Alkalinema sp. FACHB-956: one gene and its partner. The protein of the gene in region 1 interacts with the protein of each later gene in a pairwise test. Links are inferred from orthologs where the notes say so. Each region holds a gene or a part of one and is shown on either strand. Other genes may lie near its edges. The genes, in order: pcrA and lpdA.

The links.
Region 2: the proteins of pcrA (region 1) and lpdA interact in binary tests that used the Escherichia coli proteins (3 or more experiments, as listed by UniProt). The link is inferred for Alkalinema sp. FACHB-956 from one-to-one orthologs.

The regions. Positions count from the first base shown.
Region 1 is NZ_JACJRC010000010.1:79,398-94,535, reverse strand. What follows is about bases 4,905-7,981. They hold pcrA (DNA helicase PcrA), read right to left. Parts: upstream 7,597-7,981; coding sequence 5,212-7,596; downstream 4,905-5,211. Other genes in these bases: H6G21_RS12970 (hypothetical protein), read right to left, coding at 7,702-7,981; H6G21_RS12980 (universal stress protein), read left to right, coding at 4,905-5,117. Outside these bases: H6G21_RS12995 (HEAT repeat domain-containing protein), read left to right, coding at 1-1,431; H6G21_RS12990 (IscS subfamily cysteine desulfurase), read right to left, coding at 1,450-2,661; DNA-processing protein DprA, read left to right, coding at 2,856-4,013; more of H6G21_RS12980, read left to right, coding at 4,497-4,904; more of H6G21_RS12970, read right to left, coding at 7,982-8,031; H6G21_RS12965 (WecB/TagA/CpsF family glycosyltransferase), read left to right, coding at 8,724-9,497; cell division ATP-binding protein FtsE, read left to right, coding at 9,528-10,361; H6G21_RS12955 (glycoside hydrolase family 19 protein), read left to right, coding at 10,600-11,502; H6G21_RS12950 (late competence development ComFB family protein), read right to left, coding at 11,892-12,437; H6G21_RS12945 (hypothetical protein), read left to right, coding at 12,721-12,894; H6G21_RS12940 (cation:proton antiporter), read left to right, coding at 12,921-15,138. UniProt on the Escherichia coli protein: A helicase with DNA-dependent ATPase activity. Unwinds DNA duplexes with 3'-5' polarity. Translocates on single-stranded DNA with 3'-5' polarity. Initiates unwinding more efficiently from a nicked substrate than double-stranded DNA.
Region 2 is NZ_JACJRC010000029.1:8,946-23,958, forward strand. Bases 4,697-7,648 are described here. They hold lpdA (dihydrolipoyl dehydrogenase), read right to left. Parts: upstream 6,918-7,648; coding sequence 5,475-6,917; downstream 4,697-5,474. Other genes in these bases: trpC (indole-3-glycerol phosphate synthase TrpC), read right to left, coding at 4,697-5,080; H6G21_RS21265 (hypothetical protein), read left to right, coding at 7,353-7,648. In the rest of the region: H6G21_RS21230 (DOMON-like domain-containing protein), read right to left, coding at 17-580; H6G21_RS21235 (aminoglycoside phosphotransferase family protein), read right to left, coding at 580-1,710; H6G21_RS21240 (hypothetical protein), read left to right, coding at 1,862-2,404; H6G21_RS21245 (hypothetical protein), read right to left, coding at 2,479-3,474; H6G21_RS21250 (DUF5340 family protein), read right to left, coding at 3,626-3,907; more of trpC, read right to left, coding at 4,196-4,696; more of H6G21_RS21265, read left to right, coding at 7,649-7,652; H6G21_RS21270 (RNA methyltransferase), read right to left, coding at 7,692-8,489; murA (UDP-N-acetylglucosamine 1-carboxyvinyltransferase), read left to right, coding at 9,192-10,577; H6G21_RS21285 (M48 family metallopeptidase), read left to right, coding at 10,546-11,478; H6G21_RS26365 (hypothetical protein), read left to right, coding at 11,956-12,243; H6G21_RS21295 (phycobilisome linker polypeptide), read right to left, coding at 12,290-12,493; apcB (allophycocyanin subunit beta), read right to left, coding at 12,860-13,345; apcA (allophycocyanin subunit alpha), read right to left, coding at 13,420-13,905; ileS (isoleucine--tRNA ligase), read left to right, coding at 14,663-15,013. UniProt on the Escherichia coli protein: Lipoamide dehydrogenase is a component of the glycine cleavage system as well as of the alpha-ketoacid dehydrogenase complexes.

The DNA of each region.
Region 1 (15,138 bases):
ATTGTGACGTCGCGGGTGGAGGAAACCTTGGATGGCGTGCCGAAGACGATCGTGCGTCCAATGCGAATTGAAGGCAATCGTCTTTCATCTTTCCTAGAAGCCTATTTGACCCAATGCAATAAACGGGAATTGTTTAAGGATTCGGAATACTTTGACGCCTGTAGCCAGTTGTCCAAAATGGTGGGGCAGCGCAATATTACCGTCTTGCTAGCGAAACTCTATGCTGAGCAAATGATTTCCACCAAGGATCACGATCGGGAGGACAATCTACCGGATAATATTCCTGATTTAATGCTGAGTTACTTAAACGAACTCAACCGGAATCATAACGAAGATGAACCGGATAATCCCACCATTCACCAAGACAGCAAAATTATTGCTTGGGAATGCTTAAAGCAATCTTTCCGTCCGACTCCTGCGCGGCGAGAAACGATTTTGATGGAATTGGAAACGCAGTTGGGAGTGGATAGTGAAACGGCAAAAAATCACTTAAAACATTTAGAAAAACGCTTACGCATTCTGCATACCGTTGGCCCTGCCCAGGATCAAATCTGCTTCGCCCTTGATCCATTGGCAGAATGTTTAGCCGCCCTCCATTTAGTCGAGTTGTATGGGAATGAGGCTTATTTGTGGGCTGACTTTTTGCTGCAAGCGGATGCCATGCCCGGTGCACCAGAAAGCATCCAAGGATTTCTGCTAGCGTTGCGGGATTGTTGTCTTTCCCGTGGCGTCGATATGGATATTCCGGAATTTATTCTGGATGAGCTAGGGCGGCGTGTGGGGTTGAGTGCGGAATTGCTGCGGCGGGCCCAGGTGGAGCAGCGGCTGGCGCGGCTGGCACCGAAGTTGCAGGATGAGTTACTGGACAGTCGCCTGCGGGCAATTCGTGAGCTGAGTGATTTGGGGAGTTCGGCGAAACCGGTGTTACCCGCATTGGTGAAAGCGTTCCAGGATGATCACTGGCAGGTGCGCCAGGAGTCCATTCGTGCCGTGGGTCAGATTGGGGCGGAGGCTCGCAGTGCGATTCCGGCCTTGGTGGAGCGGATTCGGGATCCCGATCGCCGCATTTCGGGAGAGGCGATCGCGGCCCTTGGAAAAATTGGAACGGTGGCGATTCCTGCCTTAATTAGTGCGTTGGAATCCAAGGTGCCCCACGTTCGCAGTAGTGCAGCTTGGGTGCTAGCGAGTTTCGAATCCAATGCCAGAATTGCGGTGCCTGCGCTGACCCGCTGTTTGCAGGATGAAGATTGGCAGGTGCGCTGGGTGGCGGCCTATGCCTTAGGCGCGATCGGGTCGGAGGCTAAGGAGGCAGTTCCGGCACTGATTGCAGCGTGCAAAGGGGAGCTATCCCTCGTGCGGCAGGAGGCCAGTCGGGCCTTGTGGCGGATCAATGGTGAAGAGGCTTCCGCGATCGTGACGGCCCTGAGTTAGACGGGTTGGCGCTATCGGTCAGTCAGGGGGGCTGTTGATTGCGGTGTTGATTGCATCACTGTGCGGTGTGTTGATTGCATTATTACGCAGTGTGTTGACTGCTGTGATCACTGCTTGGGCTGCCCGATCGATCTCAGCTTCGGTGTTAAATCGACCAATGCCAAAGCGCAGGGATGCAAAGGCGAGGTCATCCGTCAGACCTAAGGCTGTGAGGACGTGGGAGGGGGCAATTTTAGCGGAGGTGCAAGCGGAACCGGAGGAAATGGCGATCGTGGATTGCAATGCTACGAGTAATGCTGCGCTGTCCACTCCAGCAATGCTGAGATTTAAATTTCCCGGTAGGCGTTGCTCAGGATGACCGTTGAGGTGCACACCTGCCAAGGATTGTAATTGGGCCCACAGGCGATCGCGGAGTTGGCGGAGGCGTTGGGCTTCCTCCGGTAAGGTGGCTAGGGCAAGGTCCACGGCCTTGGCAAACCCAACAATTTGGGGCGGGTAAAGTGTGCCCGATCTGAGGCCCCGTTCGTGGCCCCCGCCGTGGAGTTGGGGGGCTAGGGTGACTCGTGGATGGCGTCGCCGCACGTACAAGGCTCCGATGCCCTTGGGGCCGTAGACCTTATGGGCTGTCAGGGACATCAAATCCACTTGCAGACTTTGTACGTTGAGGGGGATTTTCCCGATCGCTTGGGCGGCGTCAGTGTGGAAGATGATTTGGCGATCGTGGCAGATTTGGCCGATGTCAGCGATCGGTTGCACAACCCCAATTTCGTTATTCGCTACCATGACCGACACGAGAATGGTGTCCGATCGCAAGGCGGCTTCCAATTGCGCTAAATCTAGCAAGCCATCGGATTGCACTGGCAGAATGGTGATTTCAAAGCCTAAGGTTTGCAAATACCGACAGGGATCAAGCACAGCATTGTGTTCCGTGGCAACGGTGACAATGTGTTTGCCTTGGCTGTAATACGCTTCGGCAATGCCCTTAATTGCCAGGTTATTCGCTTCCGTTGCACCGCTGGTGAAAATAATTTCCTCGGGGGTTGCGCCGATCGCATCTGCGAGGGTTGTCCTTGACTGGTTGACGGCGGCTTCGGCCTCCCAGCCATACTGATGGGTCACGCTGGCGGGATTGCCAAAAAACTCTGTAAAAAAGGGTTTCATCGCCTCAAAGACACGATCGTCTACGGGTGTTGTGGCGTGGCAGTCAAGGTAGATCGGACGATCGGGCATGGTGGCAGTGGCAGGTTAATGAACGTCAAAAGACACGATCGTGATAGGTCAAACGCTACAGCGCAAAGCACATGGATCAAAACAGGATCAAGAATCCCTACGGGATCAAGACCGGTATCAAGCCCTAACCCAATCTGGGCATAATAACTCAAATGATCGAATTAAGCACAATTGAGCATGTAGGGAAATAAACGGTGCAGGAGCGGGCGTACTGGTTGGCTTGGCGGGAAGTTGCAGGGGTGGGGGATGTGTTGCTCAACCGGCTGCGCGAGTATTTTGGGGATTTGCAGACGGCTTGGGAGGCAACGGCAGCGGAATTGTTAAACGTGGAGGGCATTGGCCTCCTGACCGCCGATCGCATTGTGCAGGATCGCCGCGATCTGCACCCGATCGAACTTCTCCGGGCCTATGAGCAAAGCAATCCCCAGTTCTGGACGCCTAGCGATCCAGACTATCCTCCGCTGTTACAGGAAATTCCAGATAAGCCTGCGGTGTTGCATTATTTAGGCAATCCCCACCTGCTGGCTAACCTCGCAACTGCGCCTGGAATTGCCATTGTGGGCACGCGCAACCCATCGGATTACGGTAAACGCTGGACTCACCGCATTAGTAAACTGCTCAGCCAGAACAACTTTACGATTTTGTCGGGGTTGGCGGATGGCATTGACGCGATCGCCCATCAGGCTTGCTTAGAGGCGCAGGGATCGACGATTGCAGTGCTCGGAACGGGGGTTGATCAAATTTATCCTGCGAGTAACCGCCAGTTGTATCGGCAAATCCTCGATCGGGGACTGCTGCTGAGTGAATATCCCCACGGAACCAAGCCGGATAAAGCCCATTTTCCCCGCCGCAACCGCATTGTCGCGGGTCTTAGCCGAGCGATTTTAGTCATGGAAGCTGGTGAAAAGTCCGGTGCCCTGATTACTGCTCGCTTGGGGAATGAGTGTGGACGGGAAGTCTATGCCCTGGCAGGCAATCTGGATAATCCCCAAGCTGAAGGTTGCATTAACTTGATCTCCCAAGGGGCGCAAATTATCCCGAAACCGGAGAAGTTGTTAACCCTACTGGGGGCGTTACCGGGAATTGATTACACAACATTAGCGACAGTGCAAAGTGCATCAGCACCAAGTTCATCTTCAGCGTCAGTGATGGCTTCTGTTGATTTAACGACTTTAGAACCGATGCTGAGAACGATTCTGGAAATGCTGATTGAGATGGATGGCTCAGTGCCGATCGATTGCTTGGTTCAGCAAACGCAATTGCCGACGGGAGATGTGAGTAGTGCTCTTTTACAGTTGGAACTCATGGGTGTGGTGCATCAAGATCCTGGAATGCGCTATCGCGTGGTGTGAAGGGGCAGACTCCCTAGCTTTCTGCCTGCGGCAGAGTCACAAATTGAGATGCGATCGTGTTGTCCGTCGATGGTGTTTATTAACTTTTGTATTGTTTTTTGTCAATCTTGGAAACTTCCTGGATTTATATCATACTTCTCAGTAGGCTTGAATTAGACTGTTGGCGCTGCGACATTGACGTTTCATGGGTTTCGATCTACTGATTTCCATCTGCTAATCTATTGTTAGTTAACTTTGTTTCTGATTAGGATCGATCGCGAACTTTAATTGCAATGATAGTCCCAGAGTTGAATAAATCAACTTTTGCGTTACGTTCTGGGGGCAATTATGTTATGTCATCCGCTTATCTGGGTTGCATCTCTCTCGCCTACTTGCTAACTCAGTTCCTTCCATGACCGTGACTATGGTTTAACTACGGTTAACTACGGTTTATCTGTTGTCCAGCTTGATTTGATACCATGCTGTATGCGAGGGGATTCAATTATGAGCTTTCGCCGCGTTTTAGTTGCTTTGGATCACTCCAGTAAGGATGATTGGGTGTTTGGTCGCGCGATCGATCAGGTGCATCCCCAGGCTAGTCATTTGTTAATTACCCATACGGTCAAAACCGATCGCGATGTGCAGGCGACGATGCCCACGTCTCTCGATATTCGCAATGCCCAGGATGCGCAGTCGATGTACGATACGCTGCGACGGGTGCAACAACATCGCCTAGAACATGAATTGAAAAAAGCGCGACAATGGATCGATCTCTATCTTCAGCAGGCGATCGCCAAAGGGGTTGCCACGCAGGTGGCTTGCCAAATGGGGAATCCAGAGTTGAAAATTTGTCAGCTTGCCGATCAATGGAAAGCGGACTTAATTGTGATTGGCCATCGCGAAAACCAAGGGGTGCGTCAGGTGGGTATGAATAGTGTCAGTCAATATATTCTGCAACATGCATCTTGTTCGGTGTTGGTGGTGCATGAAATGGTGCAGACGGTTGATTGGCCGGAGGCTGAGACTGCGACGAGCAGCCATCCGCAATCTCCAACCGTGGCGACCCATGCCTATCCTGACCCAGCGTCTTTGTCGTCTTACTCCAGTTATCAGGTAAATGCGTAAAACCCTCGTCACTGGAGCAATCCTGTCAGGACAAGTGACTTCCTAGAGCCAAGAATCCCCCCGTGCTTCAGATGGGGGAGTGTCAAGAGGCAACTTACTGCACCTTGCGAATTGGCGCAATCTTCGGATCAATAATCTTGTGTCCAGCTTTAGGAAACTTCACCCCTAAATTCACCTTGCTACCATTGCCAAACACATGGCTCACCTGACCTGTCCCAAACGCCTCATGGACTAACTTATCGCCCACCTTCCATTCCTGGGGGGGATTGTTCCGAGCTTTGAAGGTTGAGCTAGTTGCAGCCTTGCCAGCGGTTTTACTGCTAGCAACCCGCCCCGATGCCATTCCCTGACTCAGCCGGGACGGGATCGCTGACAGCGTATTGCTTTCCAGTAATTCCTTAGGTAATTCCGCAAGAAAGAGTGATGGCATTGCTGGTTCCCGGTTGCCATAGAGCCGCCGTTCCCGCGCATAGGAGATAAACAGTCGTTCCTGAGCACGGGTAATGCCCACATAACACAGCCGCCGTTCTTCTTCGATCGCGGCGGGATCATCCAGCGATCGATAACTGGGGAATAGCCCCTGTTCCAATCCCACCAGAAAGACCACCGGAAATTCCAACCCCTTCGACGAATGCAACGTCATGAGGGAAACGACCTCATCTTCGTTATTTTTATCGTCAAGATCGGATGCGAGGGCCGCACTGGCCAAAAATCCCGTTAAGCTACGATCGTCTTCGCTGTCTTCCTCAAATTGCAAGACTGCGTTGTATAACTCCTGCACGTTTTCCATGCGATCGATCGCTTCATCGGTGCCCTGCATTTTCAGATCATCTAAGTAACCCGATTCCTCCAACAAGTTTTGCACCAATTCTGAAGCAGACATCTGATCAAGCCGTTGACGATACTTGTGAATCAAGCTGGAAAACGCTAAAACCCCTTTAGCAGAACGGCCTGCCAGGGTTTTAACAGAAGTTTCATCGCTGAGAATCTGCCACAAAGATGTCTCTAATTCCGTGGCGGCTCTGACTAACGATTCGATCGTGGATTTGCCGACCCCACGTTTGGGGGTATTAATCACCCGCAGCAAACTGACTGTATCGGCAGGATTGGCAACCGCACGCAAATAGGCCAGCACATCCTTAATTTCTTTACGATCGTAGAAGCGTAGGCCCCCAATGATTTTGTAGGGCACGGCGGCACGGCGGAGGGATTCTTCCAAGGCGCGGGATTGGGCATTGGTGCGATAAAGGAGCGCGAATTTGCCCCAGGTCAACTCTGGATTGGTGCGCTCCAAGCTCTGAATTTGCCGCACCACAAATTCGGCCTCATCCACTTCATCCTCACAGCGATGGCAATAGACGGCTTCCCCTTCCCCGCGAGTAGCCTTGAGGACTTTATCAATGCGTTCGGTATTGTTCTCAATCAACGCATTCGCCATTTCCAGGATATTCGCCGTCGATCGATAGTTTTCCTCCAGCTTCACCATCGTCTGCGTTTCCGTATCGGCTTTACGATCGCCGAAGTCTTCTTGGAAGCCCATCAGGATGGTGAAATCCGCCGATCTAAAGGAGTAAATCGACTGATCTGCATCGCCCACCACAAAGATCGATCGGTGGTTCCAATCGTTGAACTTGCGCGGAGATTGGCCGTTGGTCGTCAATTGTTGCAGCAGATCGTATTGCGTGCGATTCGTATCCTGGTATTCATCAACCAAAATGTGACGGAAGCGTCGATGCCAGTAATCCCGCACCTGTTCATTTTGTTGAAATAGCTTTACCGGAAGCCAAATTAAATCATCAAAGTCCAGAGCGTTATTTTCCGCCAGTCGATCGAGGTAATGGTTATACACATCAGCAATAACCCGACCTCGGAAATTCGGCTGTTCCCGTTCTACCTCTGCTGGAGACAGTCCTTTGTTTTTAGCATTGCTGATGGCGTAGCGAACATTACGCGGCTCAAACTTCTTATCGTCTAAGTTCAGCTTATTAACAATGATATCTTTAATCACACTTTGGACATCGGATTCATCAAAGATCGAAAAGGTTTTCGTCCATGTCCGACCTTTTTCGTCAGTGTACTTCTCAATATCAAAGCGCAGAATTCGGCAGCAGAGGGCATGGAACGTGCCAATCCACAGGTCTTTGGTAATGGTTTTGTAGACCTGCGATCGCAGCTTGGTCTGTTCATATTCCGGCAAAGCATTCAAGGGTTTGCCATGGCTTGCCTGAGCCTGCTGATCGGCAAACAACCGCTCAATCCGATCCTTCATCTCCTTGGCGGCTTTGTTGGTGAAGGTGACCGCAAGAATATTTTCTGGATCCACACGATGGGTCAGAACAAGATTCGCGATACGATAGGTCAAGGCTCGCGTTTTGCCAGATCCAGCCCCCGCCACAACCAACAATGGCCCACAAAAGTGTTCGACCGCTTGCCGTTGGGACGGGTTGAGGTGTGCCAAAAAGTCCTGAAACTGAGCCATGGGTTTGCGCAGAGAAAATGAGAGACAGACCAAATACTCACAATAGCGTTTTCTGGGAGTTTTGGGCGATCGTCTGGCAAGTCGGATCGGTTCAGAAATTATCGCCTATGCAGAAGGAGATGAATCCTGTCCACAATTGCCCCCAGACGGCACTTCCTTGGGGTCAGAGTGAGGGGCGGATTCGGGGTCAGATTTAAGGTCAGACCGGGGAACGTAGTAGGAGTGAATCAGGAGCAACAACGCTGTTGTTCGCCAGGATTCATCTTCTTCCAAGTCCTCAGTGAGGGCGGGTAACGCAGCCACCATGCGATCGAGGAGTGCCTGGGCAATTTCGGTGTAGTAGGTAAAGGGATCTTCTCCAGCGGGGGATGGCTGTTCCCATCGTTGGATTAACCGTTGTTCGTCGAGTTGTAACAACTCCGGATACACAAACATGAGTCTTCACCCAACATCATGGACTCTAGTGTGACAAAGTTTGCAAATTTCTTGGCAAGAGGATGTGCCGATCGAAGATCTGTACACTGTAGTACAACGATTGATTAAAAGACATTAAGGAACGATTAACGCGCTATGGTATCTAGCGCAAGGATACCGTGGACTACTATCCCAGGAATAGGCAAAAGCGATCGACGGAATTAATAGACCCGATTTGAAGGCTAGACCGACTTAAAAACGGCTTTAAAACCAGGTTTGCATAAATCAATTTGGAATTACTAGCAGCAACAAGAAGCAACCATTGGAGCAATAGAATTCTACAAATCAGTATTCAATTGACAATCAGGTTCTCAGCCCATACAGGATCAATGCAGGTCAATATGGTTTGACCAATCGTCCGTAGACCTGATCCAGTCTCACGGTTTTCCAGTCTCACGGTTTTCCAGCACCATTGCCAGACACTTTGCCAGAAAGAGATCCATGAAAATCCAATGATTAAGCGTTTTTTAGGGACAGCCTGGGTTACAATGCATTGCCTGGATGGGCAATCTATTTCCTAGGCAATCATGCCTAGCAGATCACTCCTCCAGACTCTGATCAAGTGTCTGTCAAATGTCTGTCAAATGCTTGATTACAAACTCGAACACCAGGATCATTGTAGAGGTGTGGCAATGGTTGCAGCTGATCCGCATATGTCCAACTCCCCCCAACAAAAGCACCCCGATCGCTTTTCTGTGCTCGGGTTGCCCGTGCATCTCCTCCCCAACTACGCCAACTGGTTGGCCGATCGCCTACGCCATCGCCAAGGTTGCCATGTCGTCACGCTGAATGCGGAAATGACCATGCAGGCCGAGCAGAATCCGACCTTGGCGAACATCATTCATCAAGCGGATTTGGTGATTCCCGATGGGGCGGGCATTGTGCTTTACCTCAAGCTCTATGGCAAAACCACCCAACGCTGCCCCGGCATTGAACTCGCAGCCACCCTCCTGCGCCATGTAGCCTCGTCTGGCGATTCAGTCTTTTTCTATGGCGGTGCGCCTGCGGTGGCGGAACAGGCCGCAATCAATTGGCAACACCAACTGCCCGGATTACAGATCGCTGGCAGCCAGCATGGCTACCTCCAGGGTGAAGAAATGGCTGCGTTCCGGGAACAATTACGATCGCTACAACCGCGCATCATCTACGTCGGGCTGGGCGTACCGCGTCAGGAACTGTGGATTGCTGAACACCGTCACCTCTGTCCAGAGGCCATTTGGATTGGGGTGGGTGGCAGTTTTGACATTTGGGCAGGCACCAAGGATCGCGCCCCCGCTTGGCTCCGGGACAATCACCTAGAGTGGGTGTATCGCCTGTATCAGGAACCCTGGCGTTGGAAGCGGATGTTAGCATTACCGCAGTTTGCTTGGCGATCGCTGGTGTACCGAATGACCGGACGCAACCCCGTCAGCCGTGAATTGCGATAGGAACCCGTATTAGAAAGGAGTTGGTCACGTATGGCGCAGAGTTTGGTGAATCCCCAGGGCAGTCCTGCCGACCCGGTTGCTGAGGCAGAGCGGGGCCATTCACCACACCTATCGACCCACCCACCCACGCATCCACCAGCTGGGGAATCGCGCCAGTCCCCCACGGAGGAACGAGTCTCCCCCCAGGCGGCCAGGGAAACGATTATTCAATTGCGCAACGTGGGCAAAACCTATCGCAATGGCAGCCAAGCCCTGACGGGGGTGAATTTGGATCTCAAAAAAGGAGATTTCTATTTGGTGACGGGGCCGTCGGGCTCGGGGAAGTCCACACTGCTGAAGCTGCTGTATGGGGAAGAACGGGCCAGTAGCGGTGAAGTGAAGGTAGACGGCTGCGATTTGAATACCCTGCGGGGCGATCGCTTGGCCCGGTTGCGGCGGCGGATTGGGGTGGTATTCCAGGACTACAAGTTGATTTCCCGGCGTACCGTCGCGGAAAACGTAGCCTTTGTCCTGTGGGCCCAGGGCTATGGGCGGGCGGAAGTGGAACGGCGGTTGCAACCAGCGCTGAAAATGGTGGGGCTTCAGCACAAGGCTCAAGCGTTTCCGGAGGAGTTGTCTGGGGGAGAACAGCAACGGGTCAGCATTGCCCGCGCGATCGTGGGAACGCCCCCAATTTTGCTAGCGGATGAACCCACGGGAAACCTGGACCCCGATAACTCTCGCCAAATTTTAAATATCCTGAAGCGGCTCAACCAGATTGGCATTACGATTCTGGTCACGACCCACGATGAAAGCCTGATTCGATCGGCGGATTTACCGATCCTCCAGGTGCGCAATGGTCAGCTTTCCCTGCTACAACCTTAAACCTAGGACAACCTTAAACCTAGGACAACCTTAAACCTAGGACAACCTGAACGCTCAGCGGGAAGGTGTTCAAGCTGGGAAGGTGTTCAAGCTGGGAAGGTGTTCAAGTTAAAGTGGGAACAGAATTGCGGAAGTTCTCTCTAGTCAAGTGAAGTAATGCTACGGATGTCGAAGACCTTTTATTTTTTCGACAACATGGGAAGAAAGCTCTATTAAACTTGATCGATCGAACGGAACTATGCCCTCTGCAACTCAGCTCAAACTTTGGCGTCAACAAGCTGCGGATAAAATTTCCAGGTTGCTCACCGAGAACGACGGCACCGAACTGGTGACGGGCGATTTCAAAGTAGATGAACTCCTGCGGATTCTGAATAACCTGCCCAAGCGTCCGGCCAACCGCCCTCCCTATGCAGGCACCTTTCCTAATCTTGCAATCCCTGAGGCCCGCCGCAAAGCGGCTGATCTCTTGAAACAACGCATTCGGGCCATTACTGGGGAAACGTTGCAGACCCAGGATGGGCTGGTGGATGACACGCTGCGGGTGTTGCTGCGGGCCAACGATCGGCCAGACGGGAAATCTCCCTATGCCGAATTTTTCCCAGAAGAAAAAATTCCACCGGTGTCGGTCGATAATTTGCTGGATATTGCCCCCTATGCCGAACCGGCGCAGGTCAGGTTACTCTATCCCCACCTCTTGGTCACCATGGCCACCTATAAGATCAACACCCCCCTGCGCCAAGCCCATTTCCTGGCTCAGGTGGCCCATGAATCGGGTTCTTTTAACTATTTGGAAGAACTGGCGTCTGGGGAGGACTATGAAGGGCGGGAAGATCTAGGCAATGTCCAGGAAGGGGATGGGGTTCGCTTTAAGGGACGGGGATTGATTCAAGTTACGGGTCGCCACAATTACCGTCATTGTGGCACAGACTTGGGGATCGATTTGCTGGCCAATCCCACCCGCCTAGCCGATCCCGATTTGGCTTGTTTAAGCGCAGGGTGGTTCTGGAATCGGGAACACCTGAATAGTCTGGCAGATGAGGATGATCTCGATAACGTTACCTTGACGATTAACGGGGGGTATAACGGCTACGAGGAGCGCCGGGACTTCCTGATCGTCGCAAAACAGGTCTTGCAGGTGTAGCCCGAAGCACGGCAACGATTGAGCAATATCGGCGTAAACAAATGAACCCCCAGGAAGATTCTAGAATGGCTCCTGGGGGTTATCGTTTAGAAGACTGGATAGCAGCAAGCAACTTTCAATCAATCACTTTGTAATCAATCACGTTGCAATTAATTACTTTGCAGTCAATCACTTTGCAGTCAATCACTTGCGGGGAACAAGTTGCGCTAAGTAGGGTTTGCCTAGATCCTAAGAAGAACGACGATCGAAGAATAACTGCTCCATCCTGCGATCGAGGCTGACCAGTAGATTGCAATCTATAGAATTGGCAATTAGTCCATAAATTTAATCTATTTATTTATCTAGCCGATCTTGAATTCACCGCAGCGGCCTTGGGAACTTGGGATACCCTATCTAGCGCCCGCTTCAAAGGTGGGTGCATAGGCTTGTAGCAACGAACTGACCTGGGTCAGGATTTCGTCTTTGTTGTTGTTCTTGCCGATCGCTTGCCGTTCGGGGTAGAACTCTGGACGATCGAGGTTCTTCGCGATCGCTTCGTTGACACACTGGGCGATTAGGGGAGATAAATCTTCCTTCGCTTTCGATCTTTGGTAGGTGGCCCCTTCTTCCGTCGTAGCGTAGAGCGGGGGGAGACGGTTAAGAGCATAGGCGGCAATATCCCCCAGATCTAGGGTACGTTCGCTCGTGGCTTCAATTTCGGCCACCCGCGCGATCGCTTCCGTCAGCACCAACTCTTCCATGACGTTGATGAACTGCTTCCGGGGTACGGCCACCACTTCTCCAGTCAGCAGGGCACCCATCAGACGATCGAGGGACATATATTCTTCGATCGAAAGTTCTGAGGCCGTATCACAGATCCGTCCCACTTCCGCTTCCATGGCGGGAGTCAGATAACCATCCTGCAAGGCTTGTTCGACGATCTTCTCAATACTCATAGCGCTTTCCACTGGCTTGATCGTGGCGTGTTGAGATGGGTTTTATCCATCATGCCCCAGAATCGAGGTCTAGCAACACCCATTATGCACCACACAATTTATATACGTTTTCCCCTCAGTTGTATCAGGGAAATCAAGGATTCTCCAAGGAATTCCTCATTTTTTTTCCCGTGGCTTGATTGGGGACTGTTTTGGGCTGAGACCCGGAAATAGGAGCTAGGTCGGGAATTACGACCTAGCTCCGAATCAAGGCTCAATTCAAAGGGGAGAAAAGGGGGATGGTTTGATACCAAAACCCGTTCAGGAGACGGGGTGGGAGGTTGGCAGGCCGGGGCATCGCCCGATCGAGGTTGAAAGGCCAGAATGCCGATTTGGCAAGGTCGATCGAGATTATCCCCGCGATCGACCCCGTGGGAACCTGTGGGCCTGTAGTATCCTGAAAGTTAATCAACTGTAATATTTCTTCTCATCTGAGAGCGGCCTGTGCAGGAAGACTTTCGACTGATTGTGGATTTGGTGACCGTCCTGGCGGCGGCGGCGGCGGGTGGTTTGCTGGCAGCGTTGCTGCGCCAACCCGTGTTGCTGGGCTATCTGTTGGCGGGCATCATTGTGGGGCCGACGGGGCTGGGGCTGATTAAGGAACTGGTGCAGGTAGAAACCTTGGCGCAGTTTGGCGCAGCCTTTTTGCTGTTTGCCCTGGGAGTAGAGTTTTCCTTCTCAGAATTGCAGAAGGTGAAGTGGATCAGTTTAGGTGGGGGCGGTTTGCAGATTGCCCTGACGATTTTGGTCACCACGGGGGCTTCGTTGCTGATGGGCTGGGTGACTTCGCCGCCCCAGGGGGTGTTTCTCGGGGCGATTTTGTCGCTGTCTTCCACGGCAGTGGTGCTGAAGTCGTTGATGGAGCGCAATGAGACCGGGACAGCCCACGGGCAGGTGATGCTGGGCATTCTGGTGGTGCAGGATTTGGCCTTGGGGTTGATGCTGGCGGTGCTGCCAGCGCTGGATAAACCTGCGGAGGAAATTGGGCTAGCGATAGGCTGGGCTTTGGTGCAGACGGGGTTGTTTGCGCTGGGGGCGGTGGCGGCGGGAATTTGGGTGATTCCACGGCTGTTGCGGCTCCTGGCTAAGACGGAGAGCCGAGAACTGTTTTTGTTAGGCGTGGTGGCGCTGTGTTTGGGGATTGCGCTGCTGACGGAACAGTTGGGCCTGTCGATCGAGATGGGGGCCTTTGTGGCGGGGTTGATGATCTCGGAGGTGGAGTATGCGGATCAGACCCTGACCTATGTGGAGCCGATTCGAGATATTTTTGCGTCGTTGTTTTTTGCGTCGATCGGGATGTTGATCGACCCGGTGTTTTTGTGGAATAACCTGGAGCTGATTCTGGGGCTGGTGGCGCTGGTACTGGTGGGTAAGTTCCTGATTGTGACGCCGTTGGTCAAGGGGTTTGGCTATGACTTGAAGACGGCGCTGATCAGTGGTTTGGGGCTGGCGCAGATTGGGGAGTTTTCCTTTGTGTTGGCGAGTGAGGGACAGGCACTGGGGCTGGTATCGCGGCGGGTGTATTTGCTGATTTTGGGGACGACGGCGGTGACGTTGGTGGTGACGCCGTTTATTTTGCGGGCGGTGCCGCAGTTGCTGGCTTGGGCGGAGGCGGTGCCCTGGTTGGCGAAGTATTTGCTGAAGGCCGATGGACTGATGGACAGTTCGGACGAGTTGCCGCAGAAGAGCCATGTGGTGATCTGTGGCTATGGCTGGACGGGGCGTAATTTGGTCAAGCTGTTGCAGCAGCAGAATTGCCCGGTGGTGGTGGTGGAGCAGTCGGAAAGCCGGATTCAGCAGTTGCGAGATGGGGGGATTCCCTACATCTATGGCAATGCGGCGAGTTTGCATGTGCTGGAGAAGGCGGGGGTGGCGGAGGCGCGCAGCATGGCGATCGCGCTGCCGGATCCGATGAGTACGCGGTTGGCATTAAAGCGGACGTTGGAGATTGCGCCGGATTTGGATGTGGTGGTGCGGGCCAATCAGCCGAAGGATATCGAGATGCTGTACCAGCTGGGGGCACGGGAGGTGGTGCAACCGGAGTTTGAGGCGAGTTTGGAGATTTCAGCGCACCTGTGGATGGGCATGGGGTTGACGGAGAGTTTGGTGCAGAGTCGGATTCAGACGATTCGCAATGCACGGTATTTGGAGTTTCGGCCTGCGTTGTCGTCGGATGAGGTGTCGCGGGAGTTGAAGGCGGCGACGAGTGATTTGAATAACAAGTGGTACAGTATGCCGGATGATTCGCCGCTGCTGGGGATGACGTTGCAGGAGACGGATGTGTGGCGGCTGACGGGGGTGACGCTGATGGCGATCCGTCGGGCGGGGGGTTTGGAGGTGGATTACCCCACAGGGGAGGTGACGCTGGAGCAGGGCGATCGGGTGTTGCTGGTGGGCGATGTGGCGGAGATGAAGGCGTTTGAGGCGCTGGTGAAGGGAGAGGCGGCGGTTCCGGCTCAGGGGAATTCTTGCCAGTGGTTGCGGGTGCCGGAGGGCAGTCCGATCGTGGGGTTACGGATTCAGGAGTTGGCGTTGGAGGGGGTGCAGATTCAGGCAATTCGGCGGGAAGGCAAGTTTTTCCAGGGGCCGGAGGGCAGTGTGGATGTGCAGGCGAACGATCGGTTGTTGTTGTGTGGGACGGTGGCGGCGTTGATGGTGGCGC
Region 2 (15,013 bases), on another replicon or contig:
TCATCAGAAACTGGAATTAAATCGTCAAGATAAAACTGTCACGGCGATGGAAGTCAGCTTGTTCACCGAGATGGGTTAAGGCCCAATAGGTAACGGTTCCCGACTTATCTTGTATGACTGTCGTAATCCCTACATCTAACGATTGTGTAATGGAAAGGATTGAGGCAAGGTCAAATTCCACAGCAAGTTCTAATTGATTAGACCATTGTTTAAGTTGAAACGGTAGCGATGTAATTTGTGTCTCTGGTTCCATCCCTTGACGGTAGTCTGTAAAGCGATACACATTCCAATGACCCGATGGAGAAAGGTTGAATTCCCAGTACTGCGGCGAGTTTGGCAACCCCAGAAAAAACTCAAAACAAGTAGTCTCCCACAGGTTGTCGCGACGTTCTGGACAATTCGCTGGGGGCGCGATCGCTAGGGAATCCAATAAATCTTGACTGTCGAGTAATCCTTGTAAGCTGTAATGCAGTGCGAGAATGTTATCTCGACGATCGATCGTTCCTGTAAGTTGTCGATTGGGGGGGGACGATTGGCTCCCGGACTCTGTAAAAGGTTTAAGCATGAAGGACTGCATCATTAGTGCATCTCCTCCATCATTTGACGAATTGCAACTTCCTGTTGCTCAATACTCTCCATTAATTTGAATTGCACCAACGCTCGCATCAGATTATGGCCGGAATATTTTGTTTTAAAGTAAACGTCCCCTTCCAGATGGTCAGTAAAGAACCGCAAACCCAGTTCAAAGGGGATTAATCGAATGGCATCGAATAAATAGTCATAGTCCTGCCCCGTGAGAAAGGCGTGGGCCACGGAAAGATAGCCTTGCAAAATGCCACGGCAGAGATCCAAGTCAAACCGCACCGCTTGCCAATCCTGGGTTTCTTCGCCTAGGGGATTACAGCCCGATCGGAGACAGTCACCAATGTCATAGTGAATCAATCCAGGCTTGACCGTATCTAGATCAACGATGCTCACTGCTTTTTGGGTGGCGATGTCAATCATGACATTATTGACCTTGGGATCACCGTGCATTAGACGTAAGCGCAATTTCCCCTGGTTTTTCGCCTCTTCTAAGACCGATGCAAAAGTTGTTCGATCGGCAATCCAATCAATGCAATATTGAACATTCTCATCAACAAGCGCTTGACTGGTTTGATGAATGTTGCTGAGAACAGACTGATAGTGCTGGAGGTAACGGGGAGTGATATGAAATCCTTCCAATGTATCTGCCAGTTTATCAGGATTGAGATCGCTGATTAAACGATGGAAATTTCCCAGGGCATAGCCAACTTCTCTGGCGTGTTCGACATTTTGGATGGCTTCCAAGGCTTGGGACTGATCGATAAAACTAATCGCCCGCCAAACGGCTCCTGTTGCATCTTCCCAATGGTCTCGATCGCTCCGAGTGGGTAGAACCCGTGGTGTTTCCCAGCGGAGATCGGGGGGTTGCTGCTGCAGGCGATCGTGGATGTGGTCAGTGACGACCCGCATATTCTGCATCACGAGTTCCGGTTGGCGAAACACTTGGGTATTAATCCGTTGCAAAATGAACTGATGATTCACCGGAACATCAACCGTCACTAAAAACGTGTCATTAATATTGCCGTTCCCAAAAGGCTGAATATCCGTCACTTGACCGGGATGGGCAAATTGATCAGCAATCGCAAGTAACGATTCAGCAATGGGCTCTCTGCCTACGGGGGACATCGTTTCTGGGGAGAGGGTTTCAGAATTAGCAGGGTGTACCATAGGAGCGCTTAACAGGGCGACAAGGGACGATCGAAAACCGCAGAGAAAGCAAAACAATAAAAGCAAAACAATATGGCATGATTATAGGGCTTTGGGTTCGAGTCAAGACATGGGGCAGAAGATTTCCTCGATCGCGGTCATCGTCAGCTTATTGTTTCTACCCGCGCTGCTGGGGTTGGGCTGGCAGGCGATCGCGCTCGTTAATTGGGCCAGCCGAGGATTGGCCATTGCCTTGCTTTTTTTATGCATAGATCAGTGCCGCATGGCGATCGCGGATCTAGAACAGGTGGCCGAGGTCAAATTACTGGTACAGAATGCGCAGTTAGAGCAGTTTCATAGAGTCACAATTGCAACGATTGTTGTTGAATTACTAGGCTTCTATAGCGCGATCGGTTGGCTAGGGTGGGGTGTTGCGATCGTGTTACTGAGCCAAGTTGGATTTAATATATTTGCCGGAATTCAGCTTCAGCCTAAGGCTTCAGCACCGATCATTCCCTGGGGCATCCGCGATCGCCTACCCGTATTCATTGCCGATGGCTTAGGTCTTGTGCTGATTGGTTGCTGGCTAGCAGGGGTGCAACCATTAGTCATGGCTCTGGGCTTGTTGGGGATGGTGTCAATCTATGGCCTTGTCAAATATGGGGTCTTGTAACTGGGGTCTTGTAGCTAGGGCATTTTAACTAGGGTCTTGTAACTGGGGTCTTGCAACAACTTTGCATACCGTTTTTACCGTTTGCGATAGCCCCGTCTCCGCTGCAAAAATTCCGGTAAATCACTACGCCTAGGAACGGCTCGACGTAAGCTTTGCATTTGTTCAGAAGTGGTGGGTTGGGGAATAGTACTCAGCAATGTCATAATCTGATCTGGCAAGGGCTCTGACATTTGTTCTAGCAATTCTTTAAGACTTAAAGTTTGATTCTGAATGTGGTAGAAGCGATCTTTCCAGTGCTGAATTGCGGTTTCATATTCACTGGCTTGCTGTGCTTGTCTTACAATTTGTTCTTGCATTTCTGCTGTTTGATGTTCCAATTCCAGAATTCTTAACTGATGTTCTTCGCGTTCCCGTTCTAGTTCTTGGCATGCCTGTTGGAGAAATGCTTGGACTTGCATTTGCTTTGAGCTTTCACTTTCTAGCTCCTGTAATCGCTGTTGCAGTTGGCCAATTTGTCCTTCTAACGGCAAGTCATGGGCTAGCTTGGAGGGATCTACAGATTCCTGGGAGGCTTTCAAGCGATCGTTAGAATCGCCCCGTAAGCGTTGATAGAGAATTTGAATTTGCTGCTGGGCCTGCGTAAACCGGACTTCCAGGCGTGTGGCTGGGGTTTGACTGGAGGCACTGTTAGATAGATCATCCAAATCCTGAGCATGTTCTGCTCCTTCTCCAAAAGCACCCTCTTGTTCCGTAAGTTGTTCCCAAGCCTGCTCCCCGTCTGCCAGTAAAAGCCCTGGCAACGCTGAAGCCCGACTGGTTTCCAAAGGTTGCTCCGCTGTCATCTTGAGCTTTAAGTGGTGAATGGCTTGCTGCTGAACGTTAGCAATTTCTTCCGTTGCAGCCAATTGCGCTTCCAACCAGTCTTGATGCACCAACTGCGATCGCAACTCATTGACAATGACGATCGTTTGATCGAGAACCTGCTCTAGTTGAGAAATTCTTTCACTCTGGTGTTGAATAACATCCAGTAACTCTTCTAGTTCATCGGCAGGTCGATCGTCTGATGCCATAGTGATTATCCAGACTATTTTCTAGAACTTATTTCCACAATCCACCCACCGACCCATTGCCCCATCCCCTTGGAATTTTATTGGTACGCTGTTCCCGAAGTCCTATAGCGTCCAAATTATATGCAGCATAATATCGACAACCTTTAACCACCTATCCTGCCGTGATGTCAGGGGAAGGTGAGGGCGCTTCCATGGAGCTATTCAGCGACCAACGGTATTCGATCGGAATATTCAAGCGCTGTAGATCATCTTCCAATTGCTTTTGTTGAGCCAAGGCTTTGCGGAGGGTACTGATCAACTGCTGGACTTGCTCCCGCTGGTGAGGACGCTGACCCAATCCAAAGGTTTTGCCAACTTCGAAGAGCGTCTGCCGCTCTAGCAATTGCAGCAACAACTCGTAGTGGACATGGGATGGTAGAGAAATTGGCTCCATGGTGTCCTTAGCAGAAAGCGTACGAGGTCTAGACGGGGGAACAAAACAGTGCGTGAAAAAAACGACGTAGGTTACAAACCAGCAAGATCCTATGCCCAGTCTAAACAAACTTGGGGGAGGAGGAAACTATCTCAGTCAGAAACCTGGAAGTTCGCGAGACGATCGTTCTAACCATACGCCTAAATCGTACGTCCCACACGCCCCATGACTCAACGCGCTCCCCCGAGCAGCTTCTTACCCACGTCTTCTTGTCTACGTTTTCTGCCCACGACGGTTGACAGGATCCCCCTAACTGAATAGCTGCTTGAGCGCTTGACCGGGATCGGGCTGTTTCATAAATGACTCCCCGATCAGCACCGCCTGCGCACCGGCTTGGGCCACGGTTTGCAAATCCTCAGCGGTATGAATTCCCGATTCACTCACCATCACGATGTCCCGATCGCGAATGACCTGTTGCCGTAAATCCAACAACTCACAGGTGGTTTGGAGGCTAACTGAGAAATCACGCAGATCGCGATTGTTGATCCCCACCAATTCCACTCCGTCGATCGCCAAAACCCGATCGAGTTCCGCGAGGGTGTGCACCTCTACCAGAGCCGTCATCCCTAGCTTTTTGACAATTTTGAGGAAATAGGCCAAATCTTTGTCACTCAAGATTGCTGCAATCAAGAGCACCGCATCGGCCCCATGCAATCTTGCCCAATAGATTTGATAGGGATAGATGACAAAGTCTTTGCAGAGCAGCGGCAACTCCACCGCATCGCGAATCAGGGCCAGATTCTCAAAGCCCCCCTGGAAAAATCGGCGATCGGTCAATACCGAAAGACAGGAAGCTCCGCCAGTAGCATAGGATTGCGCGATCGCCACGGGATCAAAGTCCTCCCGAATCACCCCTTTACTCGGCGAGGCTTTCTTGACTTCAGCAATGACCGCAGGCTGAGTTTGACCTTGACGCAACGCACCCAAAAAATCCTTCGGCGTAGTCTCTAATTGGGCCACTTTTCGCTGAAGTTCCAGTAGCGAGAGTTTTTCCCGCAGTTGCTCAACTTCCGTTTCCTTATGCCAAACAATTTCTTCCAAAATATGGTGGGGAGCCGAATCTGGAGTATTGATCCGATATGTCAGATCCAACACTGCAATGGATGGGTTAGGAGGACGACGACGAATTTCCATATTTTTTATGCGTTCGAGAATGGCATTAAGGCAAGACACCAGGACAAGGGTTAATCTAACTCAGCCCAACATTGCAGTGGCAACAACGCCCGTAGCAATGCCGGTAACAACGCCGGTAACAACGCCTTCCCCCAGGCAACCCAGCATTGTGAGAAAACCCGGCTAGACAACCTGGTGAAACAACCCGGCTAGACAACCCGGCTAGACAACCCGGCATCGAGGGTTTTCCACTGCAAGAGGGGCGACTTAGCTTACAACTCTAGGACAACTCTAGTGACAACTATCCGCCCCTTGGGTGAACTGAGTAACTGGGTGAACTGAGTAACTGGGTGAACTGAGTAATCAGCGGAGTTACTGCTGAACAAGCTTGTTCAGTCAAGCTTAACTGAATCGCTTAGTGACCACCACCGGCACCCGCAGCCCGTTTAAAGGCATCATCCAACACTTCGCAAAGGGTGGGATGGGTATGCACCGAGAAGGCTAAGTCTCGTACCGTAGTGCCTTGGGCCATGGCGTTGGCCGCCTCTTGGATTAAATCCGCCGCATGGAGACCAAAGATATGAACCCCTAGAATTTCCCCATTGTCTGGCCGGAAGATGACCTTGGCTAAGCCCTCGGTTTCGCCCTCTGCGATCGCCTTAGCATTGCCCTTGAAGTACGCCCGCACGGACTGCACTTCAAAGCCTTCGTCTGCGCCTTTTTGCTTGGCTGCTGGTTCCGTCATGCCGACAAAACTAACTTCGGGGTGGGTAAAGGCGGCTGCGGGAATGGCATTGTAATTGATGGTGCGAGGCCGACCGCAAATGGTTTCCACGACTGCCATGCCCTGGGCTGAAGCGGTGTGAGCTAGCATCATCTTGCCCGTGGCATCCCCGATTGCCCATAGGTGAGGAATGGCCTGTCCGTCTTTGACCACTGCCAGGTGATCATCCACAGGGATAAATCCAGGGCGCTGTAACTCAATGCCCAGAGTTTCCAGTCCCATGTCCTTGGTGGCAGGTACCCGACCTGTGGCGATCAAGCAAGCATCGACTTCTAGGACTTCCACCACTTCCTTGGTTTTGGCATCCATCAGTTCGATCGTCACGGGCGAACCCGGCGTCACACTCTTCGCAAAAACGCCTGTACGTGTTTCGATATCCCGTGCCTGTACCAATGTCCGCTGGGCCACCTTGGCAATATCGGGATCGAAGGTGGGCATCAATTGATCCAAGCCTTCAATCAGGGTGATTTCACAGCCGAGGGCGGAATAAACATCGGCAAACTCCAAACCAATGTAACCACTACCCACGATCGCGATCCAAGGGGGCAAGCTTTCCAGGGACACGGCATGATCGCTGGTGAAGACGGTTTTTCCATCCACCTCAGCCCCCGGCGGCACAAAAGGAACGGATCCAGGAGCTAAAATAACATCCTTTGCCGTAACTGTTTTTTCGCCTTCCGCAGTGGTAATACTGAGTTTCTGGCTATCCGCCACCCGTGCCCATCCGTGGATCACCTCCACACCCAGCCGCTTGAGACTGTTGGTCAACCCATCTCGCTGTTTGGTGACGACGGAACTAGCATGATCGGCGATCGCTTGGCGATCGAAGGCCACGCCTCCAACCTGAATCCCCATCGCGCCTAAGTGGCCTGCATCCCGCAATTCCCGTACCTTTCCGGAGGCCGCCAGCAGCGCCTTGGAGGGAATGCAGCCTCGATTGACACAGGTTCCGCCCATCTCAGCCGCTTCCACGATCGCGGTTTTGAGGCCGCAGGCCACTGCATGCAGCGCTGCCCCATGGCCGCCCACGCCCGCACCCACAATGACCAAATCATAATCAAACGTCTGAGCCACACTTCCCTCCAAAAATTACCTGCCCTGTGAACTCGATCCCAGCATTCGTTCAAATTTTTGCCAGTTTTTACCCTTGGCAAAATGCCTCAGACCGATAAACTGTTTCTCAACTACGATCGTATTGGTACAAGCGATTCAGGGTTTTCCCTGAAAGCCATGACAAATCATTGCGATCGTCCCGATAGAGCTACCTCACTAGCGTATCAGCATATAGCCGCAGATCGACGGTAGGTCGATTCAAGGTTGTGAAACCCACAGCGAAATCTGGGCATTCTAGGTTTTGTAGTGATGGTGAGTTAGCCATGACTCGGAAACTCAGCCAAGCAACCATACAGGCATTCGCCGCTCATTCCATCAACAAGCTCATTCCATCAACCAACTGCTAAGGTGGTGGATCGTTGAGGGACGCTGTTCTCGAATTTGGAGTCAAGCATCATGGGTCAACATCAAAAACATCTTCGCCGTGCTGCTGCTCAAGCATTTATGAATTCACTCAATCAGCTTGAGCAAACCCTTTGCAGGGAAGAACCCAGCCCTCAAGTCGTGCCACCCACCCCCGCCAAAGCCGCCCAACCTCCCGAGGACTTGGCCATCACTCCCGCAGAACTGGATGAGGCTGTTGCAGATATCGAGCAATTTATGCAGCACCAAGATGATTGGCAACATCCCGCCAACCACGCTACCAATCATCCCGCCAATCCCTTTGCCCAGGCTCCCCGATCGGAAGCGTCGTAATTCAGAAATAAGGCGCAATCTGGGGAGGTTGTGGATTGCTCAGGCCAGCGCCTGCCGCTGTCGTTGCGCTTCATAGAGTACCAATGCTGCCGCGATCGCCACATTGAGGGACTCTACCCCCGGCGCGAGGGGAATCCTCACAGGGAGGGTCGCTAGGTTGGCTAATTCCGCTGAGAGCCCCGCACCTTCATTGCCCATCAACACCAAGGTGGGTTGCCTGAAATCAACATCCCAGTAACTGTGCTTGGCAGTGGGCAATGTGGCAACCAGTTGAAATCCCCGATCGCGGTATGCCCGGAGAACCTCAGGCAATTGAGGCACGGGATGCTGGGGAATTACCTGCATCGGTAGACGAAACCATTGCCCCGCTGAGGCGCGTAACACCTTAGGATTCTCTAAATCCACACTGCCCCCCCCAACCAAAATCCCTTCGGTCGCAGTTGCGGCGGCGGTACGAATCATCGTCCCCAGGTTGCCTGGATCCTGAATAGACTCTAGAACTAACCCTAAACTCTGAATGTCGATCGCCTGGGTATGTAACCTGGGCATCGTTGCCACGACCCCATCCGGCTCGACCGTCGTGGCGATCGCCTTTAAGACCTCCGGACTCACCTGTTCTAAGCGCTGGGCCGCTCCTATCGCCCATGCAAAAAGATCAGGATATCGGTTCTGCCACTCTTCCGTACAACAGACCACCTCCAACGGTTGCTGGGTGGCTTGTGCTTCTTGCAGTAAATGGGTTCCTTCTAGCAAAAATACACCTTGGTTCACCCGTTCTTTAGCCCGCTGCAACTTGCGCAACTGTTTGACCAAAGGATTTTGGAGGCTGGTGAGCATGGCGATCGAAGCTCCTGGCAAGACAGATAAACCCAGATAGTAGGACTAATCAGCATAAATAGACTTTAGCTAGCTAGCAAGAGATCAAGCTAATGTCCCAAAGTATCCCCCCAGAACAGACTGACTTCAAAAATCCCAAAAAGCTAAAAAGCAGTTGCAGCTAGAAGCAATTTCCAATCAACCAAGCTGCTTCAGACTCATGAGGATCAGCCAGTGATTAGCCAACTCGAGTAAATGTTCTGAGTATCATTAAAAACTTAAATCTATGTCTATGCGGAAATTGTTTTCCATCAAAAAAGCTACTCTCTAGATTCGAGTAGCTTTTGGGTAAACTTGAGTTTAATGCGGAACCCGGGACTTGAACCCGGAAGTCCTTGCGAACACTAGAACCTGAATCTAGCGCGTCTACCAATTCCGCCAGTTCCGCTTATTTACTTAAGTCATTCACTTATCAGATGCTTAGCTACGGAGAAGTAACTTTTCGAAAAACACCTGTTTAGTGATTTCGAAGCGAGTGATTTGTGTCACTCACGACATTTACTATTCTTCCGGAAAACCCTTAGCTTGTCAAGCCAATTTTAAAAATAATTTTGAGCGTGATCCGGACGCTTCCAGCTTCTTCAGAAATTCACTGTAGCTATCTAGGCTGGACATAAAAAAACTTTCGGGTAGAATCGGAACCAACTTTAAAAGTTTTTAGAAATGTTAACCCAGGAGGGTAGTCCCATTACTGTGGCATCTCGTTTATCCCAATCTTCCACCAGTCCTAAAACAAGCCAAGCGGTGCTTGAAGTGGTTGGTGGTCAGTCACTCAGCGGTCATGTAACCATCAGCGGTGCGAAAAACTCTGCCCTGGTTCTGATGGCAGGAACCTTGCTTTGCTCAGGGTCTTGTCGTTTGCGCAACGTTCCCTCTTTGCTGGATGTCACTCGTATGAGTGAGATTTTGGCGTCTCTGGGGGTAAAAGTTAAGCGGGATCAAGATGTCGTTGAGTTTGATGCATCGCACTTAACCAGTGCAGAAGCCCCCTATGAGCTAGTCAGTAAGATGCGCGCTAGCTTTTTTATCATGGGTTCTTTGTTGACCCGTATGGGTACCGCACGGATCCCCTTGCCCGGTGGTTGTTCGATCGGCGATCGGCCCGTAGATTTGCATGTACGCGGCCTCCAAGCCCTGGGTGCTGAAGTGCATATTGAGCATGGGGTTGTTCACGCCTATGTGAAGCAAGGACGACGGCTCAAAGGTGCGCGGGTATACCTTGACTTTCCCAGTGTCGGAGCCACCGAAAACATCATGATGGCGGCGACCCTGGCGGAAGGGGAAACCGTGATTGAAAATGCCGCCCAAGAGCCGGAAATTATCGATTTGGCAAATTTCTGTAATGCCATGGGGGCCAAGATTATTGGTGCGGGCACCAAGCGCATTGTGATCGAAGGTGTGGAAAAAATGCATGGGGCAGATTATTCCGTCATCCCTGATCGCATTGAAGCTTCGACCTTTATTTTGGCGGGAGCCATTACCCGATCGGAAATCTTGGTCGGGCCGATCGTGCCGGATCATCTCACGCCGGTTTTGGCCAAGCTGCGGGAAATTGGCATTGGGTACACTATGGAAACCCCCACCTACCTGCGGGTACACCCCACTGCAACCTATCGCGGCACCGATATCGAGACACTCCCCCACCCTGGGTTCCCGACGGACGTGCAAGCGCCGTTTATGTCGCTGCTCACCTTGGCAGACGGGAACAGTGTCATTACGGAAACCCTATTTGAGAATCGTCTGCAACATGTGGCAGAACTGAACCGGATGGGAGCGGATATTCGGGTCAAGGGCAATATCGCGATCGTTCGTGGTGTCCCGATGCTATCCGGTGCACCTGTGATGGCGACGGATTTGCGGGCTTCTGCTGCCTTGGTGATTGCAGGACTGGCCGCAGAAGGGAAAACGACCATTCACGGACTCCATCACTTAGATCGGGGGTACGATCGTCTAGAAGAAAAGTTCCAGAAATTGGGAGCAAACCTCGTCCGTGCCTATGTACCGGAAGAACCAGAAGATGCAGGATGCGAAGCGGATCCTCAAAAGTAACTCAACCCCAAGCTCGGAACGCTGTGCTCTATACACCGCCTCCGCTCAGCGACCGTTACTGGGGCTAAAAGCGCATCAGTTTCGTCATCCGCTCGACTTAGAAGCCACTCGCCAACTCCAGCAATTGCTAGGGTTGGATGTGGTGGTGAGAACTTTACTGGGCGGACTGACAGAAAAATTTCTGTATATGGAAAATTTGGCATCCAGTATTCAAGTCAGTGCAGCCCAGCTACCGGAGCTGCATGAGTTATTACTGGATGCCTGCCATATTTTGGATTTAGAGCCGCCCCAGCTGTATATCCGCCAGCATCCTGTACCCAATGCCTATACCTTGGCGATGCGGGGTCAGCAGCCGTTTATCGTGGTGCACACCGCATTGTTAGAGCTACTCAATCCCCCGGAGATTCAGGCGGTCTTAGCCCATGAATTAGGCCATTTGAAGTGCGAGCATGGGGTCTATCTCACCTTGGCCAATCTGTTGGTGCTGGCGGCGGGTCAGATTCCCTGGGGCAATATCCTTTCTCAAAGCCTGCAAGCTCAAATGTTGCATTGGGTGCGCTGTGCTGAATTGACCTGCGATCGGGCAGCCCTCTTAGCCACTCAGGATCCCAAAGTGATGATGTCCGTGCTCATGAAGCTCACGGGCGGATCCCCTGCATTGGCCGATCGACTCAACCTAAAGGCATTTATTGATCAAGCGCGACAGTACGATCGGGCCAGCCAAACCGATTTAGGGCAAATGCTGCGGGAACTACAAACCAGCCAACTGACCCATCCGTTACCCGTTCTGCGGGCACGCGAGGTCGATCGCTGGGCCAATAGTGTGGAATATCAAACCCTACTCCAGCAATCCCTAGGCAAGGATGAAGCTCTGGGGCAGCGAGGCTGGCGGAATTGGTAAGCTCTAGCCCATCCACCCCCTCAAGACCATGCTCAGTCAATGAGGTCCCTGGATAGCGAGCCTCCCAAGAATTCAACCCAAAGCAGAAATTTTGCAGCCAATGGTTGCTTCTGCTAAAAGCTTAGGGTATAGTAAGGGAACGCAACTCGGGCGAGTGGCGAAATGGTAGACGCAGCAGACTCAAAATCTGCCGCCCGCAAAGGCATGAGAGTTCGAGTCTCTCCTCGCCCATTACTCTAAAACAAAGTTTCTATTTCGGAAGCTGGTCAGTTATCGAATTCCTACAAGACGACATAGTTGGCATTGGTAACAGCTGAGTTGTTCATTTTAATGCTGGCAGATTCCCATAGTCTGGTTGGATTTCTTCTGGTTAGATTTCTGTAGTTTCGGTTCTTGGGTTCTGTATTTTCAGGAATGGACTAGACGATTGCTGTAGTATGTTGGTAGTATATTACTATGACAGCATGAGGTCATCCTATGAGACTAAAACGATGGGAGTCCCCCCGTCGAGAGGGACGGAATGATAAAGGTAAACGGAGTTCTGCTAGACAGCGACAAATCAAGAAGCAAACCCAAATGCTCCGCAAGAAGCTGAAGGGGAGCGCAGGAGAGGCGAGTAGCCTCTCTTTTTATTTAGAGGCTTTAGCCAGTTATTTAGAGGCTTTAGCCAGTTTATTTAGAGGCTTTAGCGAGAATTCCTGGGGGCTGAGGGGTCGGGATAAGCCCAACAAAAAAGGAGGCTACAGTAGCCTCCAACAGTCTTGATACTCAGAGCCACGCCTTACAAGGGCAGTTGTGGCATAGAGCATTACTACGCTAGTCCAGTATTGGTTCCGGGCTTTCCGGTGGAAAGTTCAACTTTCACAATCTTGCCGCCCATTTTCTGGATGCGTTGCTGCTCCTTAAACCAATTTTCGTAGGGAACCAACTTGGTAAAGAAGGTATTTTGCAATTCCCGCTGGGTGCGAATGCGCGTCTGGCTAGGAACGCAAGCGGTAACCTTGAACATTCTCATGGATTTATCTCTCCTAATGCCAACCTAAGCAAGCCTAGATCTAAAATGTTGTGCCCCAGACTCGTCACTGTCAATAGGGCAAATTTATGCAATTTCTCAAAACGCAAGCGCTTACAGGAACTAGCCTACGCAGCGATCGCGCAACTTCTCCAAAGGAGATTGCAAAATTCAAGACATTACTTTCCTGGATGCTAAGAAACCAAGAACCAGACTTAGATCGCTAAAACCAGAAAATAACTAGCCTTCGACGAGCTAAACCTGACTCCTGGCTCCTAGGAAAGCTATAGGGTTACCAGATCTGAGCAAAGTAAACTTCTAAGCCCACAACTGATTTACCTATCAACCTTGTACCGTTTATTAACGGAACTAGCTCAAGCCAGAGCTGATGTAGTCGAAGTACACGCCCATTTCCTTGCCAGCGTCAGCGCCAACCAGGGAAGCGGTCACTTCTTTCATTGCTTGGATAGCACCAACGGTAGAACCGACGGGTACACCCAGAGAGTTGTAGGTTTCTTTCAATCCGTTCAGAACGCGCTCATCCAAGATGGAGGGGTCGCCAGCCAGCATTGCATAGGTTGCATAGCGCAGGTAGTAGTCCAAGTCGCGGATGCAAGCTGCATAACGACGGCAGGTGTACATGTTGCCACCGGGACGGGTGGTGTCCGAGTACAGCAGAGACTTAGCAACTGCTTCTTTCACGATCGCAGCAGCATTAGCAGAGATGGTGCTAGCAGCCCGAACGCGCAGTTCGCCAGTTGCGAAGTAGCCTTTCAGCTTGTCCAGAGCGGAGGAATCCAGGTATTTACCCTGAACGTCAGAAGAATTAATAACAGCGGTAATTGCGTCTTGCATGATTCTAAGTTCCTTACAATCGGGTTGTACGAAATATGTGGAATGGCAGAAATTCTCGAACAGAATTCGAAGAACTAGCTCATTGCACCGATTACGTAGTCGAAGTATGCGCCAGCTTCAGCAGCATCTTCACCAGACAGCAGGGAAGTAGCAACGCTCTTCATACCACGAACGCCTTCCACCACTGCATCAATGGGGGTACCCAGAGACTTGTACATTTCCTTCGCACCCACGATACCGATTTCTTCGATCGGGGTAACGTCGCCGGAAACTACACCGTAGGTCACGAGGCGCAGATAGTAGTCAAGGTCACGAAGGCAGGTAGCGGTCATTTCTTCGCCGTATGCGTTTCCACCAGGAGAAACAACATCAGGACGCTTTTGGAACAGTGCATCACCTGCTTGCTTCACGATGCGCTCACGAGCACCGGTCAGGGTTTCAGCGATCCGCAGGCGGCTTGCGCCAGAAGCAACGAAGCTCTTGATGCGATCCAGCTCACCAGGGCTGAGGTAACGAGCCTCAGCATCTGCATTCACGATAGACTTCGTGACAATACTCATGGATGGATTCCTCCAAAAGATCTGTAACCAAAAAAATTGTCTAAAAAAGGAGTTCCCCAAATGGCTCCCAAGGCTGGGCGAGTACAGTATCTGACATCATGCCTGAAGCGCCCATCTGGCAACCTTTGGCTGAATTCAGCTTCTGGACTAGCGACCTTCCAGAACCAATTTTGCGGCATGACGCGGTTCATTCCTGTGGGTCTGCAATATTTTGTAATATTGTTCCTCAGATTTGTAAAACTCTTGCCCAATCTACTATTTGGCGTTTTCTGTCAAGAGGTTGGACGGGATTTGTTAACTATTATTGACATCGAATCCAGGATCCAACTGGGGCAAAATACCATCTGTGGGCAAAATGCCAACCCATGTCTTGAGATCGCTTAGATCTCTAGTCTTGCTGCCCTCGAAAGACTCTGCTTTCCAAACCTGTGCCTCCCAAACCTGTGCTTTCCAAGCGTGTGCCTCCCAAGCTGGCCCCAGGGGCATAGCAAGCTTCCGGTAAAGCCGACTGTAAAGCCAAGCCTCGATCTGGCATCCCGCGTCCGGTCACTAAAAATCCCTTGCGGTGACCCCCCCCAGTTGTCAATAATGTCTAAACTGTGGGAGTATCAGGACTTTTGTATGTGCGATCGATTTAGTCAATTGAGATTAAGTTAGTCGATTGAGATTAAGGCCGGTAAAGGCTGGGTCATCTCCTGTAATACTCTGTTCACGACTTGCAAACTCTGCCCACGCAACTCTTACATTTCTTGGAATCATGGCTCTAACCGAACCTGGAAGCTACAAAGAGACCGTTAATCTGCCTCAGACAAAGTTTGACATGCGGGCCAATGCTGTCAAACGGGAGCCAGAGATTCAAACCCTTTGGAACGAGGAGAAGATTTACGAAACCCTAGCCCAGGAAAATCCCGGTGAGCTATTTGTGCTGCACGATGGCCCGCCCTACGCCAATGGTGATCTGCACCTAGGCCATGCGTTGAACAAGATCCTCAAGGACATCATCAACAAGTATCAACTGCTCAATGGGCGGAAAGTGCGATTTGTACCCGGTTGGGACTGCCACGGGTTGCCGATCGAGCTGAAGGTATTACAGGGACTGAAGTCATCA